3 regions of the Streptomyces sp. LARHCF249 genome follow, and region 3 is predicted to be linked to each of the others. Evidence: riboswitches for the same ligand, from Rfam matches in the RefSeq annotation. Region 3 holds a riboswitch; each other region holds the start of a gene.
What was found. Region 3 has a riboswitch for cobalamin ahead of ACIPUC_RS21965 (ribonucleoside-diphosphate reductase subunit alpha). Riboswitches for the same ligand answer to the same signal wherever they lie in the genome.
Positions count from the first base shown of each region.

Region 1: another riboswitch for cobalamin. It lies ahead of ACIPUC_RS31205 (cobalamin biosynthesis protein); the one in region 3 lies ahead of ACIPUC_RS21965 (ribonucleoside-diphosphate reductase subunit alpha).
Region 2: another riboswitch for cobalamin. It lies ahead of ACIPUC_RS23045 (energy-coupling factor ABC transporter permease); the one in region 3 lies ahead of ACIPUC_RS21965 (ribonucleoside-diphosphate reductase subunit alpha).

Region 1 covers NZ_JBIXJQ010000013.1:157,704-161,969, reverse strand. Annotated here, with positions in the region: gene ACIPUC_RS31215 (anion permease) at 60-1,328, shown strand; gene ACIPUC_RS31210 (hypothetical protein) at 1,357-1,578, shown strand; cobalamin riboswitch at 1,686-1,836, shown strand; gene ACIPUC_RS31205 (cobalamin biosynthesis protein) at 1,874-2,833, shown strand; partial or broken gene ACIPUC_RS31200 (cobyric acid synthase) at 2,830-4,266, shown strand, end outside.
Region 2 covers NZ_JBIXJQ010000007.1:449,590-453,855, reverse strand. Annotated here, with positions in the region: gene ACIPUC_RS23060 (hypothetical protein) at 1-155, opposite strand, end outside; gene ACIPUC_RS23055 (AMIN-like domain-containing (lipo)protein) at 325-831, shown strand; gene ACIPUC_RS23050 (flavodoxin family protein) at 877-1,662, opposite strand; cobalamin riboswitch at 1,842-2,039, shown strand; gene ACIPUC_RS23045 (energy-coupling factor ABC transporter permease) at 2,069-2,764, shown strand; gene ACIPUC_RS23040 (energy-coupling factor ABC transporter substrate-binding protein) at 2,764-3,108, shown strand; gene cbiQ (cobalt ECF transporter T component CbiQ) at 3,112-3,861, shown strand; gene ACIPUC_RS23030 (ATP-binding cassette domain-containing protein) at 3,858-4,266, shown strand, end outside.
Region 3 covers NZ_JBIXJQ010000007.1:218,230-222,495, forward strand. Annotated here, with positions in the region: gene ACIPUC_RS21960 (ribonucleotide-diphosphate reductase subunit beta) at 1-362, opposite strand, end outside; gene ACIPUC_RS21965 (ribonucleoside-diphosphate reductase subunit alpha) at 362-2,749, opposite strand; adenosylcobalamin-variant (AdoCbl-variant) riboswitch at 2,903-2,979, opposite strand; gene ACIPUC_RS21970 (GNAT family N-acetyltransferase) at 3,044-3,538, opposite strand; gene ACIPUC_RS21975 (Uma2 family endonuclease) at 3,617-4,201, shown strand; gene ACIPUC_RS21980 (CstA-like transporter-associated (seleno)protein) at 4,256-4,266, opposite strand, start outside.

The DNA.
Region 1 (4,266 bases), on a different contig from region 3:
CGTTCATCCAGGTTGCCTACGGTCGCCGAGCCACTGACGTCAAACAGAAGCCTGGGTAAATGGAGCACATAACGCTTCTCCTCGGGATCGTGATCATCACCGCTCTCGTGTTCGACTTCACGAACGGTTTCCACGACACAGCCAACGCGATGGCTACCACCATCTCGACCGGCGCCCTCAAGCCCAAGACGGCGGTGGCCATGTCCGCCGTGCTCAACCTCGTCGGAGCTTTCCTGTCCGTGGAGGTCGCCAAGACGATCTCCAAGGGCCTGGTCAACGAGGAAGGCATCCAGCCAGAGGTGATCTTCGCCGCCCTGGTCGGCGCGATCCTCTGGAACCTCCTCACCTGGCTGGTCGGCCTCCCCTCCAGCTCTTCGCACGCCCTGATGGGCGGCCTGATCGGTGCCGCGGTCGCCTCGGCCGGCCTCGGCGCGGTCAACGGCGACACGCTCGTCACCAAGGTGCTGATCCCGGCGATCGCGGCCCCGCTCGTCGCCGGTTTGGCGGCGATGCTGGCCACGAAGGTCACGTACAAGTTCGGCAACAAGGTCGGCGAGAAGACCTCGGCCAAGGGCTACCGCGCCGGTCAGATCGCCTCGGCCGGACTCGTCTCCCTCGCGCACGGCACCAACGACGCGCAGAAGACGATGGGCATCATCACCCTGGCGCTCATCGCGGGCGGCGCGATCGCGCCCGACGCGAACCCGCCGGTGTGGGTCATCCTCTCCGCCGGTCTCGCGATCGCGCTCGGCACCTACCTGGGCGGCTGGCGCATCATCCGCACCATGGGCAAGGGCCTGACCGACCTGCAGCCGCAGCAGGGCTTCGCCGCCCAGACCTCGGCCGCCACGGTCATCCTGGCCTCCTCGAACCTCGGCTTCTCGCTCTCCACCACCCACTCGTGCTCCGGCGCGGTCATGGGTGCGGGCCTGGGCCGCAAGGGCGGTGTGGTCCGCTGGTCCACCGCGACCCGCATGTTCATCGCCTGGGGCCTGACCCTGCCGGCCGCCGCCCTCGTCTCGGCGGGCGCCGAGCTGGTCATGCGCACCGGTGACGTCGGCATCGCCGCCGTCACGGTCTTCCTGGTCGGCTCCTGCCTCGCCATCTGGTTCATCTCGCGCCGCCAGGTCATCGACCACACCAACGTCAACGACGTGCCGGCGGCCGGCACCGAGGAGCCGGGTGTCGTCACCACGGCGATCGCGGCCGTCACCGTCCCGCCGACCGTCGCCGCGGCCGGTACGACCGCCGCCGTGACCGACGAGGACCTCAAGGCCACCATCCCGGCCTCGACCGCGACGCCTGCGGCTCCGGCCGCGGCGGTCTGACCCCGAGAACGACAGAGGAATCAGCGGTATGAAGATCGACTGGGAAGCACTCGGCTCCGTGTTCGGAGTCAGCCTCTCCGCCACCGTCGCCCTCGTGGCCCTGTTCACCCTCGGCCTGGTGGGCCTGTCCAAGCACGAGGCCGCCACCGAGCAGGGCGGCGCGGCCACCCTGGCCCGCAGCGGCGCGTACGCCTGCTTCGCGCTCTGCGCGGCGGCCGTGGCGTACGGGATCTACCTGATCGTCGTCTGAGACGTCACGCGTGAAGGCTCCCCCCGGGTTTCTCCCGGGGGGAGCTTTCGCGTACCCCGCCGCCTCCCGGCCGCCGCACCGCCGCAGGTCAACGGCGAGTTGACGGGCATTCGCGGTGCGTGGTGGACTGCCCGAGCCAACACGGCGGCATGGAGAGGAAGTCCGGTGCGAATCCGGCGCGGTCCCGCCACTGTCACCGGGGCACTCGGCCGAGTGCGACCCGGGAGCCAGGAACTCTCGCCACCGGACACGTCGAACCAGGGCGCGGACCCTGAGTGAGGACATACCTGCCACCATGCGTGCCGATCGCGTCTTCGCGTACGGCGTCACGGCGGGCCTGATCGGCGACCGGATCCTGGGGGATCCGCGCCGAGGGCACCCCGTGGCCGCCTTCGGACGAGCCGCCGCCGCAGTCGAACGCGCCCTGTGGCGCGACGACCGCGCCCGCGGCCTCCTGCACACCCTGGTCTGCGCCGGGGGCGCGGCCGCCGCCGGCGCGCTGGGCGCCCGCGCCGTGCGCTCCCGGCCCGCGGCCGCCCGTATCGCCCTGACCGCCGCCGCCACCTGGGCCGTCGTCGGCGGCACTTCGCTGGGCCGCGAGGCCCGCGCCATCGGCGGCGCGCTGGCCGCCGGGGACGCCGAGGTGGCCCGGGAGCGGCTGCCGCACCTGTGCGGGCGCGACCCGCACGCCCTGGACGAGCAGCAGATGGCCCGCGCCGTCGTGGAGTCGGTCGCGGAGAACACCTCCGACGCGGTGGTCGGTGCCCTGGTGTGGGGCGCCGTCGCCGGGGTCCCCGGACTGCTGGCCTTCCGCGCCGTGAACACCCTGGACGCGATGGTCGGCCACAAGTCCCCCCGCTACCTTCGCTACGGCTGGGCCTCGGCCCGGCTCGACGACCTGGCTGGCTGGCCGGGCGCCCGGCTGACCGCGCTGGCCGCCGTACTGGCCGGTCCCGACCGGCGGGGAGCCGTACGGGCCTGGCGTGCGGACGCCGCCGAGCACCCGAGCCCGAACGCCGGCCCCGTGGAGGCATCCTTCGCGGGGGCGCTCGGCGTACGGCTGGGCGGCACCCTGGCGTACGGGGGGCGGGTCGAGCACCGGGCGGTGCTGAACGGCGAGGCGGGGCGGCCGGTGGAGGTCGCGGACATCGAGCGGGCGGTACGGCTGTCGCGGCAGGTGACCTGGCTGGCGCTCGGGGCCTGTGTGGCGGCCCGGACGCTGGTCTCGCGTACATCACGGAGGGGGCGCGCATGAGCGGCGCGAAGCGCGGCGGCGGACTGCTGGTCGCGGGAACCACATCGGACGCGGGCAAGAGCGTGGTCACGGCGGGCATCTGCCGCTGGCTGGCCCGCCAGGGCGTGAAGGTGGCGCCCTTCAAGGCGCAGAACATGTCGCTGAACTCCTTCGTGACCCTGGAGGGCGCCGAGATCGGCCGCGCCCAGGCCATGCAGGCCCAGGCGGCCGGCGTGGAGCCGACCGCGCTGATGAACCCGGTCCTGCTCAAGCCGGGCAGCGACCGCAGCAGCCAGGTGGTGCTGCTGGGCAGGCCGGTGGGCGAGATGAGCGCCCGCGGCTACCACGGGGGCAGGCAGGAGCAGTTGCTCGGCATCGTCACGGACTGCCTGGAGCAGCTGCGGGGCACGTATGACGCCGTGATCTGCGAAGGGGCGGGGAGTCCGGCCGAGATCAACCTGCGCCGGACCGACATCGTGAACATGGGCATCGCGCGGGCCGCGCGGTTCCCGGTGGTCGTGGTCGGGGACATCGACCGGGGCGGGGTCTTCGCCTCCTTCTTCGGTACGACGGCTCTGCTGTCGGCGCAGGACCAGTCGCTGATCGCCGGATACCTGGTCAACAAGTTCCGCGGTGACGTCACGCTGCTGGAGCCGGGCATGGAGATGCTGCGCGGCCTGACCGGGCGGGCCACGTACGGGGTCCTGCCGTTCCAGCACGGGCTGGGCATCGACGAGGAGGACGGGCTCCGGGTCTCCCTGCGGGGAGCGGTACGGGAGTCCGTGGTGGCGCCGCCCGTGGGCGAGGACGTGCTGCGGGTCGCGGTGTGCGCGGTGCCGCTGATGTCGAACTTCACGGACGTCGACGCGCTCGCGGCGGAGCCGGGGGTGGTCGTGCGGTTCGTGGACCGGGCCGAGGAACTGGCCGACGCGGACCTCGTCGTCGTGCCGGGGACGCGCGGGACGGTCAGGGCGCTGGAGTGGCTGCGGGAGCGCGGGCTCGCGGACGCGCTGCTGCGGCGGGCCGCCGAGGGGCGGCCGGTGCTGGGCATCTGCGGCGGGTTCCAGGTCCTCGGCGAGCACATCGAGGACGAGGTCGAATCGCGGGCCGGGTCGGTGGACGGGCTCGGGCTGCTGCCGGTGCGCGTCCGCTTCGACCGGGAGAAGACCCTGGCGCGGCCGGCGGGTTCGGCGCTGGGCGAGGAGGTCTCCGGCTACGAGATCCACCACGGGGTGGCCGAAGTCCTGGGCGGGTCCCCCTTCCTGGACGGCTGCCGGGTCGGGTCGGTGTGGGGGACGCACTGGCACGGGTCGCTGGAGTCGGACGGCTTCCGCCGGGCGTTCCTCCGCGAGGTGGCCTCGGCTGCGGGCCGCCGCTTCGTCCCGGCCCCGGACACCTCGTTCGCCGCCCTGCGGGAGGAGCAGCTGGACCTGCTGGGCGACCTGATCGAGGAG
Region 2 (4,266 bases), 230 kb from region 3:
GGGAGCACGTTGCAGATCTCGTCCGTGGCCTTCCACGGGTAGCCGCCCCTGCCCTCCTGTGAGACCTCGCGGTCCGCGTCGCCGCCGCAGGCGGCGGCTGCCAGGACGAGGGCCGCGGCGACCGCCGCGCGGCGGGGAAAACGGGGACGACGCATCCGGTTCTCTCCTGTCGAGCGGGGCCGGTTCTCCACTCAACCACCCTGCCATCAAAGGCCGTTGCGCACCGGCGAAAAAGCCGGACAGGAAGTGGAACTGCGAGGTCCACGGCGGCGTCCTAGGCTGTGTCACAAGTCCCCGTCTCTCGAGAATCGAGGGGACGTCATGATCCACGCACGTCTCCGGCAGTTCGTGGCCCTGGCATCCGGCGCTCTGCTCGCCGCCTGCCTCTCGTTCGCCGCGCCTGCCTCGGCCGCCACCACCGCCACCGCCGCCACCGCCCAGACCCAGACCCCGCTCGTCGTCAACGCCCGCTGGGGCGGGCACGCCACGTACGACCGGATCGTCATCGACACGCAGGGGTACGTCCCCACGGTCACCGTCACTCCCGTCCCGCAGCTGATCTACGACGGGTCCGGCAAACCCGTGCCGCTGGCCGGGAAGTACTTCCTGGAGATCCGCCTCAACCCCGCCGCCGCGCACACCGACGCGGGGGAGAGCACCTACCAGGGACCCAGGCTCCAGAAGATCTACCTCAGCAAGCTCAAGGGTCTCGCCCTGACCGGTGACTTCGAGGGGTACGTGACCTTCGGCGCCGCCTTCGACACCCTGCCGTACTACCGCGCCTACGCCCTGCACTCACCGGAGCGGTTCGTCGTGGACATCGCGCACTGAACCCTGCCCGTCCGACAGGCCCGGGCCCTTGCCCGGCCCGGGCCGCTACCGGTGTTCGGGGTTCGGGAAGTCGAAGCGGCAGCCGGCGTCCCACAGCGAGCGCTGGTTCCCGTGGGCCGGGATGCCGCCCGAGCGCTTCAGCAGGGCGGCCAGGTGCATCAGGTTCCACGACATGAAGGCGGTGTTGCGGTTGGTGAAGTCGTTCTCGGGGCCGCCCGAGCCCGGGTCGAGGTAGGAGGGCCCCGGCCCGGCCTCGCCGATCCAGCCGGCGTCGGCCTGCGGCGGGATCGCGTACCCGAGGTGCTGGAGGCTGTAGAGGATGTTCATGGAGCAGTGTTTGACGCCGTCCTCGTTGCCGGTGATCAGCGCGCCGCCGACGCGCCCGTAGTAGGCGTACTGCCCGCTCTCGTTCAGGAGCGAGGAGCAGGCGTAGAGCCGCTCGATGACCTGCTTCATCACGGAGCTGTTGTCGCCGAGCCAGATCGGGCCGCAGAGGACGAGGATGTCGGCGTCCATGATCTGGCTGTAGAGGACCGGCCACTGGTCGCTCTCCCAGCCGTGCTCGGTCATGTCCGGCCAGACGCCGGTCGCGATGTCGTGGTCGACGGCGCGGACCAGCGAGGTCCGGGCGCCCGCCGCGGCCATGACCGCACGGCTCTTCTCGATCAGCCCGTCGGTGTTGCTCGTCTCGGGCGAGCGCTTGAGCGTGCAGTTCACGTAGACGGCGGTCAGGTCTGAGTAGTCGTAGTCGGCAGCCACGGTCCCAGCCTGTGCGGGGCCGCCCGGGGCCGCCACCGGGCCGCGCCCGTACGGGGCCCGTCCCGGCCGCATGAGCGGGACGACGCGGCGGGACGGGCCCCGTCCGGCCGTCGCCGGAGCCGCGAACTCACCCGCGGGCGGGTGCCGTTGGCGCGGATGGCGCCGGCGTGGCCGCGGCCGCTGACCGGCACATGGGATCCGGCCGTCTCGTGGCCCGTTCGAGGCGGGTTGTTACCGGTCCGTGCGTCCGACTAGGGTCAGCGGGCCTTGGTGTTCGGGAAACCGGTGGGAAACCGGTGCGGCCCTCGCCACTGTGATCGGGAAGTCCGGCTCCACACCCCTTGCGGGAAGCCACTGGGCCCGCGCGGGACACCGCACGGCCCCGGGAAGGCGGAGCCCGGGCATCAGCACCCGTGAGCCAGGAGACCGGCCGGGGCGCGTTGTCCATCCACGAGGTGCTGGAGAGGTCTCCCCACTCATGCATATAGCCGAGGGGTTCCTACCCCCGTTGCACGCGGCCGCCTGGGCCGCCGCGTCCGCCCCCTTCGTCGTCCACGGCGTCCGGGCCCTCACCCGCGAGGTGAAGGCCAATCCCGAGAGCACGCTCCTGCTCGGCGCCTCGGGCGCGTTCACGTTCGTCCTGTCCGCCCTGAAGATCCCTTCGGTGACGGGAAGTTGCTCCCACCCCACCGGAACCGGCCTCGGGGCCATCCTCTTCAGGCCGCCGATCATGGCGGTGCTCGGCACGATCACCCTGCTCTTCCAGGCGCTGCTGCTGGCACACGGCGGGCTCACCACCCTCGGCGCCAACGTCTTCTCGATGGCGGTCGCCGGGCCCTGGGCGGGCTACGCCGTATACCGGCTGCTGCGGAAGTTCGACCTGCCGCTGATGGCGGCGGTGTTCTTCGGCGCGTTCTTCGCCGACCTGGTCACCTACTGCGTGACCTCCGTCCAGCTGGCGCTGGCCTTCCCCGACGCGGCGACCGGGTTCACCGGCGCGCTGGTGAAGTTCGCGGAGATCTTCGCGCTCACCCAGATCCCGCTCGCGGTGAGCGAGGGACTGCTGACCGTGCTCGTGATGCGCCTGCTGATGCAGTCCAGCAAGTCGGACCTGGTCCGGCTGGGCGTTGCCAAGCTCACCGGATCCGAGAAGCAGCGGAAGGCGACGGCCTGATGACCAGGAACGCGAAGATCAACTCCCTGCTGGTGCTCCTGGTGGCGGCGCTGGCCGTCCTCCCGCTCGCGCTGGGGCTGGGGGACGACAAGGAGGAGCCGTTCACCGGCGCCGACGGACAGGCCGAGGCGGCCATCACCGAGCTCCAGCCGGACTACGAGCCGTGGTTCACGCCGCTGTACGAACCGCCCTCCGCCGAGATCGAGTCGGCGCTGTTCTCCCTGCAGGCGGCGCTGGGCGCGGGCGTGCTCGCGTACTACTTCGGCGTCCGCAGGGGCCGCCGCCAGGGCGCGGCCGCCGCGGAGGCCAGGGCAGCCGCCGAGGCTCCCGCCACGGAGTCGTAGCCGGTGCTGCCGATCGACGCGGCGGCGCACAGCAGCCGCTGGCGCCACCGCCATCCGCTGGAGAAGGCACTGCTGGGAATCGGGCTGACGGTCACCGCGGTGTGCCTGCCGCCCTGGCCCGGCGGGCCGCTCGTCGGCGCGGCCACCCTGTGCGTGCTCCTCGGGCCCGCCGGGGTCGCCGGGCGGCAGCTGTGGCGGGCCTTCCGGATCCCGCTCGGCTTCTGCTTCACCGGGGCGCTGCCGCTGCTGGTCGCCGTGGGCGGGCCGGCCGGGTTCGTCTCGCTGGCCCCGGACGGCCCCCGGCAGGCCGCCGAGCTGCTGCTGCGCACCTCGGCGGCCTCGCTCGGCGTGCTGCTGTTCGCCTTCACCACCCCGGTCTCGGACGTACTGCCGCGGCTGGTGCGGGCGGGGGTCCCGGCCCCGGTGGTGGACGTCGCCCTGGTCATGTACCGGATCGGGTTCCTGCTGCTCGACTCCCTCACCCGGATCCGCCAGGCCCAGGCGGCCCGGCTCGGCACCACCGGCCGGGCCGCGGCGTGGCGTTCGGCGGCCGGGCTCGCCGCGACCTCGTTCGTACGGGCCTTCGACCGCGCGGCGCGGCTCCAGTCGGGCCTCGCCGGGCGGGGCTACGACGGCGCGCTGCGGGTGCTGGTCCCCGAGTCCCCGCTGTCCTGGCGGTTCCTGACCTGGTCCGGCGCACTGCTGACCGGGCTGGCCGCCGTCACTCTCGTGCTGAAGGAGCTGTACCTGTGAGGCCGTTGGTGGAACTGGTGGGCGCGGGCTACGCGTACGAGGACGGGCCCGCCGTGCTCTCCGGGTTGGACTTCGGGATCCCCGAGGGCCGGGCGCTGGTCCTGCTCGGCCGCAACGGCAGCGGCAAGACCACGCTGATGCGGCTGCTGAGCGGCGGCCTGAAGCCGGGCACGGGCGCGCTGCACCTCGACGGCACGGTGGTGACGTACGGCCGGGCCGGCCTGACCCGGCTGCGGACGGCGGTCCAGCTCGTCGTGCAGGACCCGGACGACCAGCTGTTCGCGGCCTCGGTGGAACAGGACGTCTCCTTCGGGCCGATGAACCTGGGCCTGGGGGTCGCGGAGGTCCGCGAGCGGGTCGATTCCGCCCTCGCCGCGCTGGACATCACGGCGCTGCGGGACCGGC
Region 3 (4,266 bases):
AGGTAGGTGTCGAGCAGCGTCAGATAGAACTGGACGTGCACGGCCTCCTCGAACAGCTGGCGCGACAGGTACAGGCGCGCCTCCGGGGAGTTGATGTGCTTGTACAGCGTCAGCACCAGGTTGTTCGAGACGATCGAGTCGCCCGTCGCGAAGAACGCGACCAGACGGCCGATCATGTGCTGCTCGGCCGGCGTCAGCTTCGCCAGGTCGGCGACGTCCGAGTGGAGGTCGACCTCCTCCACCGTCCAGGTGTTCTTGATCGCGTCCCGGTAGCGCTCGTAGAAGTCCGGGTAGCGCATGGGGCGGAGCGTGAGCTCGAAGCCCGGGTCCAGGAGGTTCTTGGCGGACTGGGTGGTGCTCATTACTGGCAGGCCTCGCAGGACTCGGGGTTCTCAAGGGAGCAGGCCAGTGCGTCGGCGTCGACGGCCTGCGGGAGCGGAGCGGCGGCGGCCGGGACGGCGGAGCCGGACGCGGCGCGGGCGATCTTCGTCGCCGGGCGCGAGCGCAGGTAGTACGTGGTCTTCAGACCCTGCTTCCAGGCGTACGCGTACATCGAGCTGAGCTTGCCGATGGTGGGCGTCTCCAGGAACAGGTTCAGCGACTGCGACTGGTCCAGGAACGGGGTACGGGCCGCCGCCATGTCGATCAGACCGCGCTGCGGGATCTCCCACGCCGTGCGGTACAGCTCGCGCACCTCGGCCGGGATCCAGCCGAAGCCCTGGACGGAGCCGCTGGACTCGCGCAGCGCCTCGCGGGTCTGGGCGTCCCACACGCCGAGCTGCTTCAGCTCGTCCACCAGGTACGCGTTGACCTGGAGGAACTCGCCGCTCAGCGTCTCGCGCTTGAAGAGGTTGGAGACCTGCGGCTCGATGCACTCGTACACGCCGGCGATCGAGGCGATCGTCGCCGTCGGGGCGATGGCCAGCAGCAGCGAATTGCGCATGCCGGTCTTCGCGACGCGGGCGCGCAGCGCGTCCCAGCGCTCCGGCCAGTTCAGCTCCGCGTCGTAGTGGTCCGGGTGCAGGACGCCGCGGGCGGTGCGGGTCTGCTCCCAGGCCGGCAGCGGGCCGCTGCGCTCGGCGAGGTCGCAGGAGGCCTCGTACGCGGCCAGCATGATGCGCTCGGAGAGCTTGGTGGACAGGGCCTTCGCCTCGGGGGAGTCGAAGGGCAGCTTCAGCTTGAAGAAGACGTCCTGGAGGCCCATCGCGCCCAGGCCCACCGGGCGCCAGCGGGCGTTGGAGCGGCCGGCCTGCTCGGTCGGGTAGAAGTTGATGTCCACCACGCGGTCGAGGAAGGTCACGGCGGTGCGGACGGTCTCGTCCAGGCGCTCCCAGTCGATCTCCCCGTCCACCACGAAGGCGCCCATGTTGACCGAGCCGAGGTTGCAGACGGCCGTCTCGCCGTCGTCGGTGACCTCGATGATCTCGGTGCACAGGTTGGAGGAGTGGACGACGGTGCCCGGCTCGGCGGTCTGGTTCGCCGTGCGGTTGGAGGCGTCCTTGAAGGTCATCCAGCCCTGGCCGGTCTGCGCGAGGGTGCGCATCATCCGGCCGTACAGGTCGCGGGCGGGCATGGTCTTGCGGGCGAGGCCCGCAGCCTCGGCCTTGCGGTAGGCGGCGTCGAAGTCATCGCCCCACAGGTCGACGAGCTCGGGCACGTCGGCCGGGGAGAACAGCGACCAGTCGGCGTCGGCGTTCACGCGGCGCATGAACTCGTCCGGCACCCAGTGCGCCAGGTTCAGGTTGTGCGTACGGCGCTGGTCCTCACCGGTGTTGTCGCGGAGCTCCAGGAACTCCTCGATGTCCGCGTGCCAGGTCTCCAGGTAGACGGCGGCGGCGCCCTTGCGGCGGCCGCCCTGGTTCACGGCGGCGACGGAGGCGTCGAGGGTCTTCAGGAACGGCACGATGCCGTTGGAGTGGCCGTTGGTGCCGCGGATCAGCGAACCGCGGGAGCGGATGCGGGAGTACGAGAGACCGATGCCGCCGGCGTGCTTGGAGAGGCGGGCGACCTGGTGGTAGCGGTCGTAGATCGAGTCGAGCTCGTCCAGCGGGGAGTCCAGCAGGTAGCAGGAGGACATCTGCGGGTGCCGGGTGCCGGAGTTGAAGAGCGTGGGGGAGGACGGCAGGTAGTCGAGGCGGCTCATCAGCCGGTACAGCGAGGCCACTTCCTCGACGGCCGGGACGGACTCGTCGGCGGCGAGGCCGCAGGCCACGCGCAGCATGAAGTGCTGCGGGGTCTCGATGACCTGGCGGGTGATCGGGTGGCGCAGCAGGTAGCGGCTGTGCAGGGTGCGCAGGCCGAAGAAGCCGAAGCGGTCGTCGGCGCCCTCGGCGAGGGTGTGCTCCACCAGCGCGTCCAGGCGGGCCGTGTGGGCCCGTACGAACTCGGCCGTGCGGTCGGCGATGAGCCCCTCGCGGTGCCCGACCTCGACGGACGCGGAGAAGGAGGTGGCGCCCTGGCCGGCGGCCTCGTCGCGGACGGCCAGCGTCAGCAGCCGGGCGGCGAGCTTCGAGTACGCGGGGTCCTCGGAGATCAGGCCGGCGGCGGCCTCGGTGGCCAGCCCGCGCAGTTCGGCCTCGTCGGCGGCGGAGCTGCGGCCGCGCAGTGCGGCGGCGGCGACGCGGCCGGGGTCGGTGTCGGGGAGGTCCGCCGTCAGTTCGGTGAGGGTACGCAGCAGCGTGGCCCCCGGGCCCTCGGTGTTGTCGCCAGAAACGGACTCGGCGCGCGGTGCGGAAGGCGCGATGGTCACGGCGGGAGCTCTCCCTCGCTCGGCCCGGTCGACGGCGGGCGGGCACGGGGAGGCGCATGCGGGCGTGACGGGAACGCGTCGACCGCATGGCGTCCACCGGCCCAACCGCGAGGCCCGGACGTATCGGCACCCGGTTCGGTCGAGCCGGATGCGCTGTCGGCAGGTCCTCGGACTTTTCATACCGTTGCGGGACAGTTCCGGATTCACACCGGATTCCCCTGCGGCGACAGCAGGCTTGAGCATACATGTGGGGGGCCGCGGATGAGCGACCCCCCACATGTTGTGTCGGTGCGTCTACAGCTCCAGACGGTACGTGAGCAAGGTCAGCCCGGGAACGGGCGCCCAGTCCCGCTCCGGCGTCCGGATGAACCCGAGCCGCTCGTAGATCCGCTGGGCCCCCGTCATGCCGCGCTGGGTGGACAGCACCAGGTGCGTGACCCCCTTCAGCTCCCGTGCGCGGGCCATGCAGGCGCGCACCAGGGCCTCGCCGGCGCCGCGTCCGCGGGCCTCGCGGGAGACGGCCAGCATCCGGAACTCGGCCTCGCCGGGCCCGGCGATGTCGCACAGCGGACTCCCGGGCGGGGCGAAGGTCACCCCGCCGAGGACGGTCCCCTGCTCGACGGCCACGAGCACCTCCCCGTCGGCGGCCCGCCCGGCGACATCGCGCAGGACCTTCGCGTAGAACGCCTCACCGGAGCCGAGGAGGCCGTCGCCCACGTAGGCCTGCGCGGTGATCTCCCCCAGCTGCTCGTACTCGGCGGGCCGGGCCGCCCTGATCACTATGTCCATGGGGTCGAGTGTGCCGGACGGGTGTCGGTGCCCGGCGCTATCGTCGGAGACAGCACCGTCGATGAAGGTGAGCGAGGCATGACCGTGATGACCGAACGTCCGCACATGCTGACTGAGGACTTCGAAGCCGTCGCACGGATAGCGGCGCGCGAGAGGGAGGGAACGCGGCTCGAATTCATCGACGGGGTAATCAGGAGCAAGGCCATGCCGGATGGCGACCACCAGATGATCATCCAGTGGCTCACCCGGATCTGCATGCAGCACCGGCCGGAGCTCTGGTTGCACGGAGCGCAGGGGATCACCGCCCAGGAATACCGGGAAGGACGGGCTATCCCGGACGCGGTGCTGGCGCCGTCCCATGCGTTCGTAGGGCAGGGCGACTGGGTGGATCCCGCTCCGATTCTCATGGTCGTCGAGGTGACCTCGTGGGACTCCGACACCCACCGTAGGGACCATGTCGAGAAGCCCAGGGCCTACGCCGAGACAGGCATTCCCGTCTACCTGCTGATCGACCGGGCCAAGTGTGAGGTCTCCGTCTACAGCCAGCCCAACGGCCGTCGGTACGAGAGCATCCACATCGTGCCGTACGGAACGGACATCGCGCTCCCCGAGCCCGTCGGCATCACCCTCCAGACCGAGCCCCTCAAGGACTGGGTGCGCTGAACGACCCGAAGGCCCCGCCGCAGAACGCGGCGGGGCCTTCGGTGTGCGAGGGGCTCAGCAGCAGC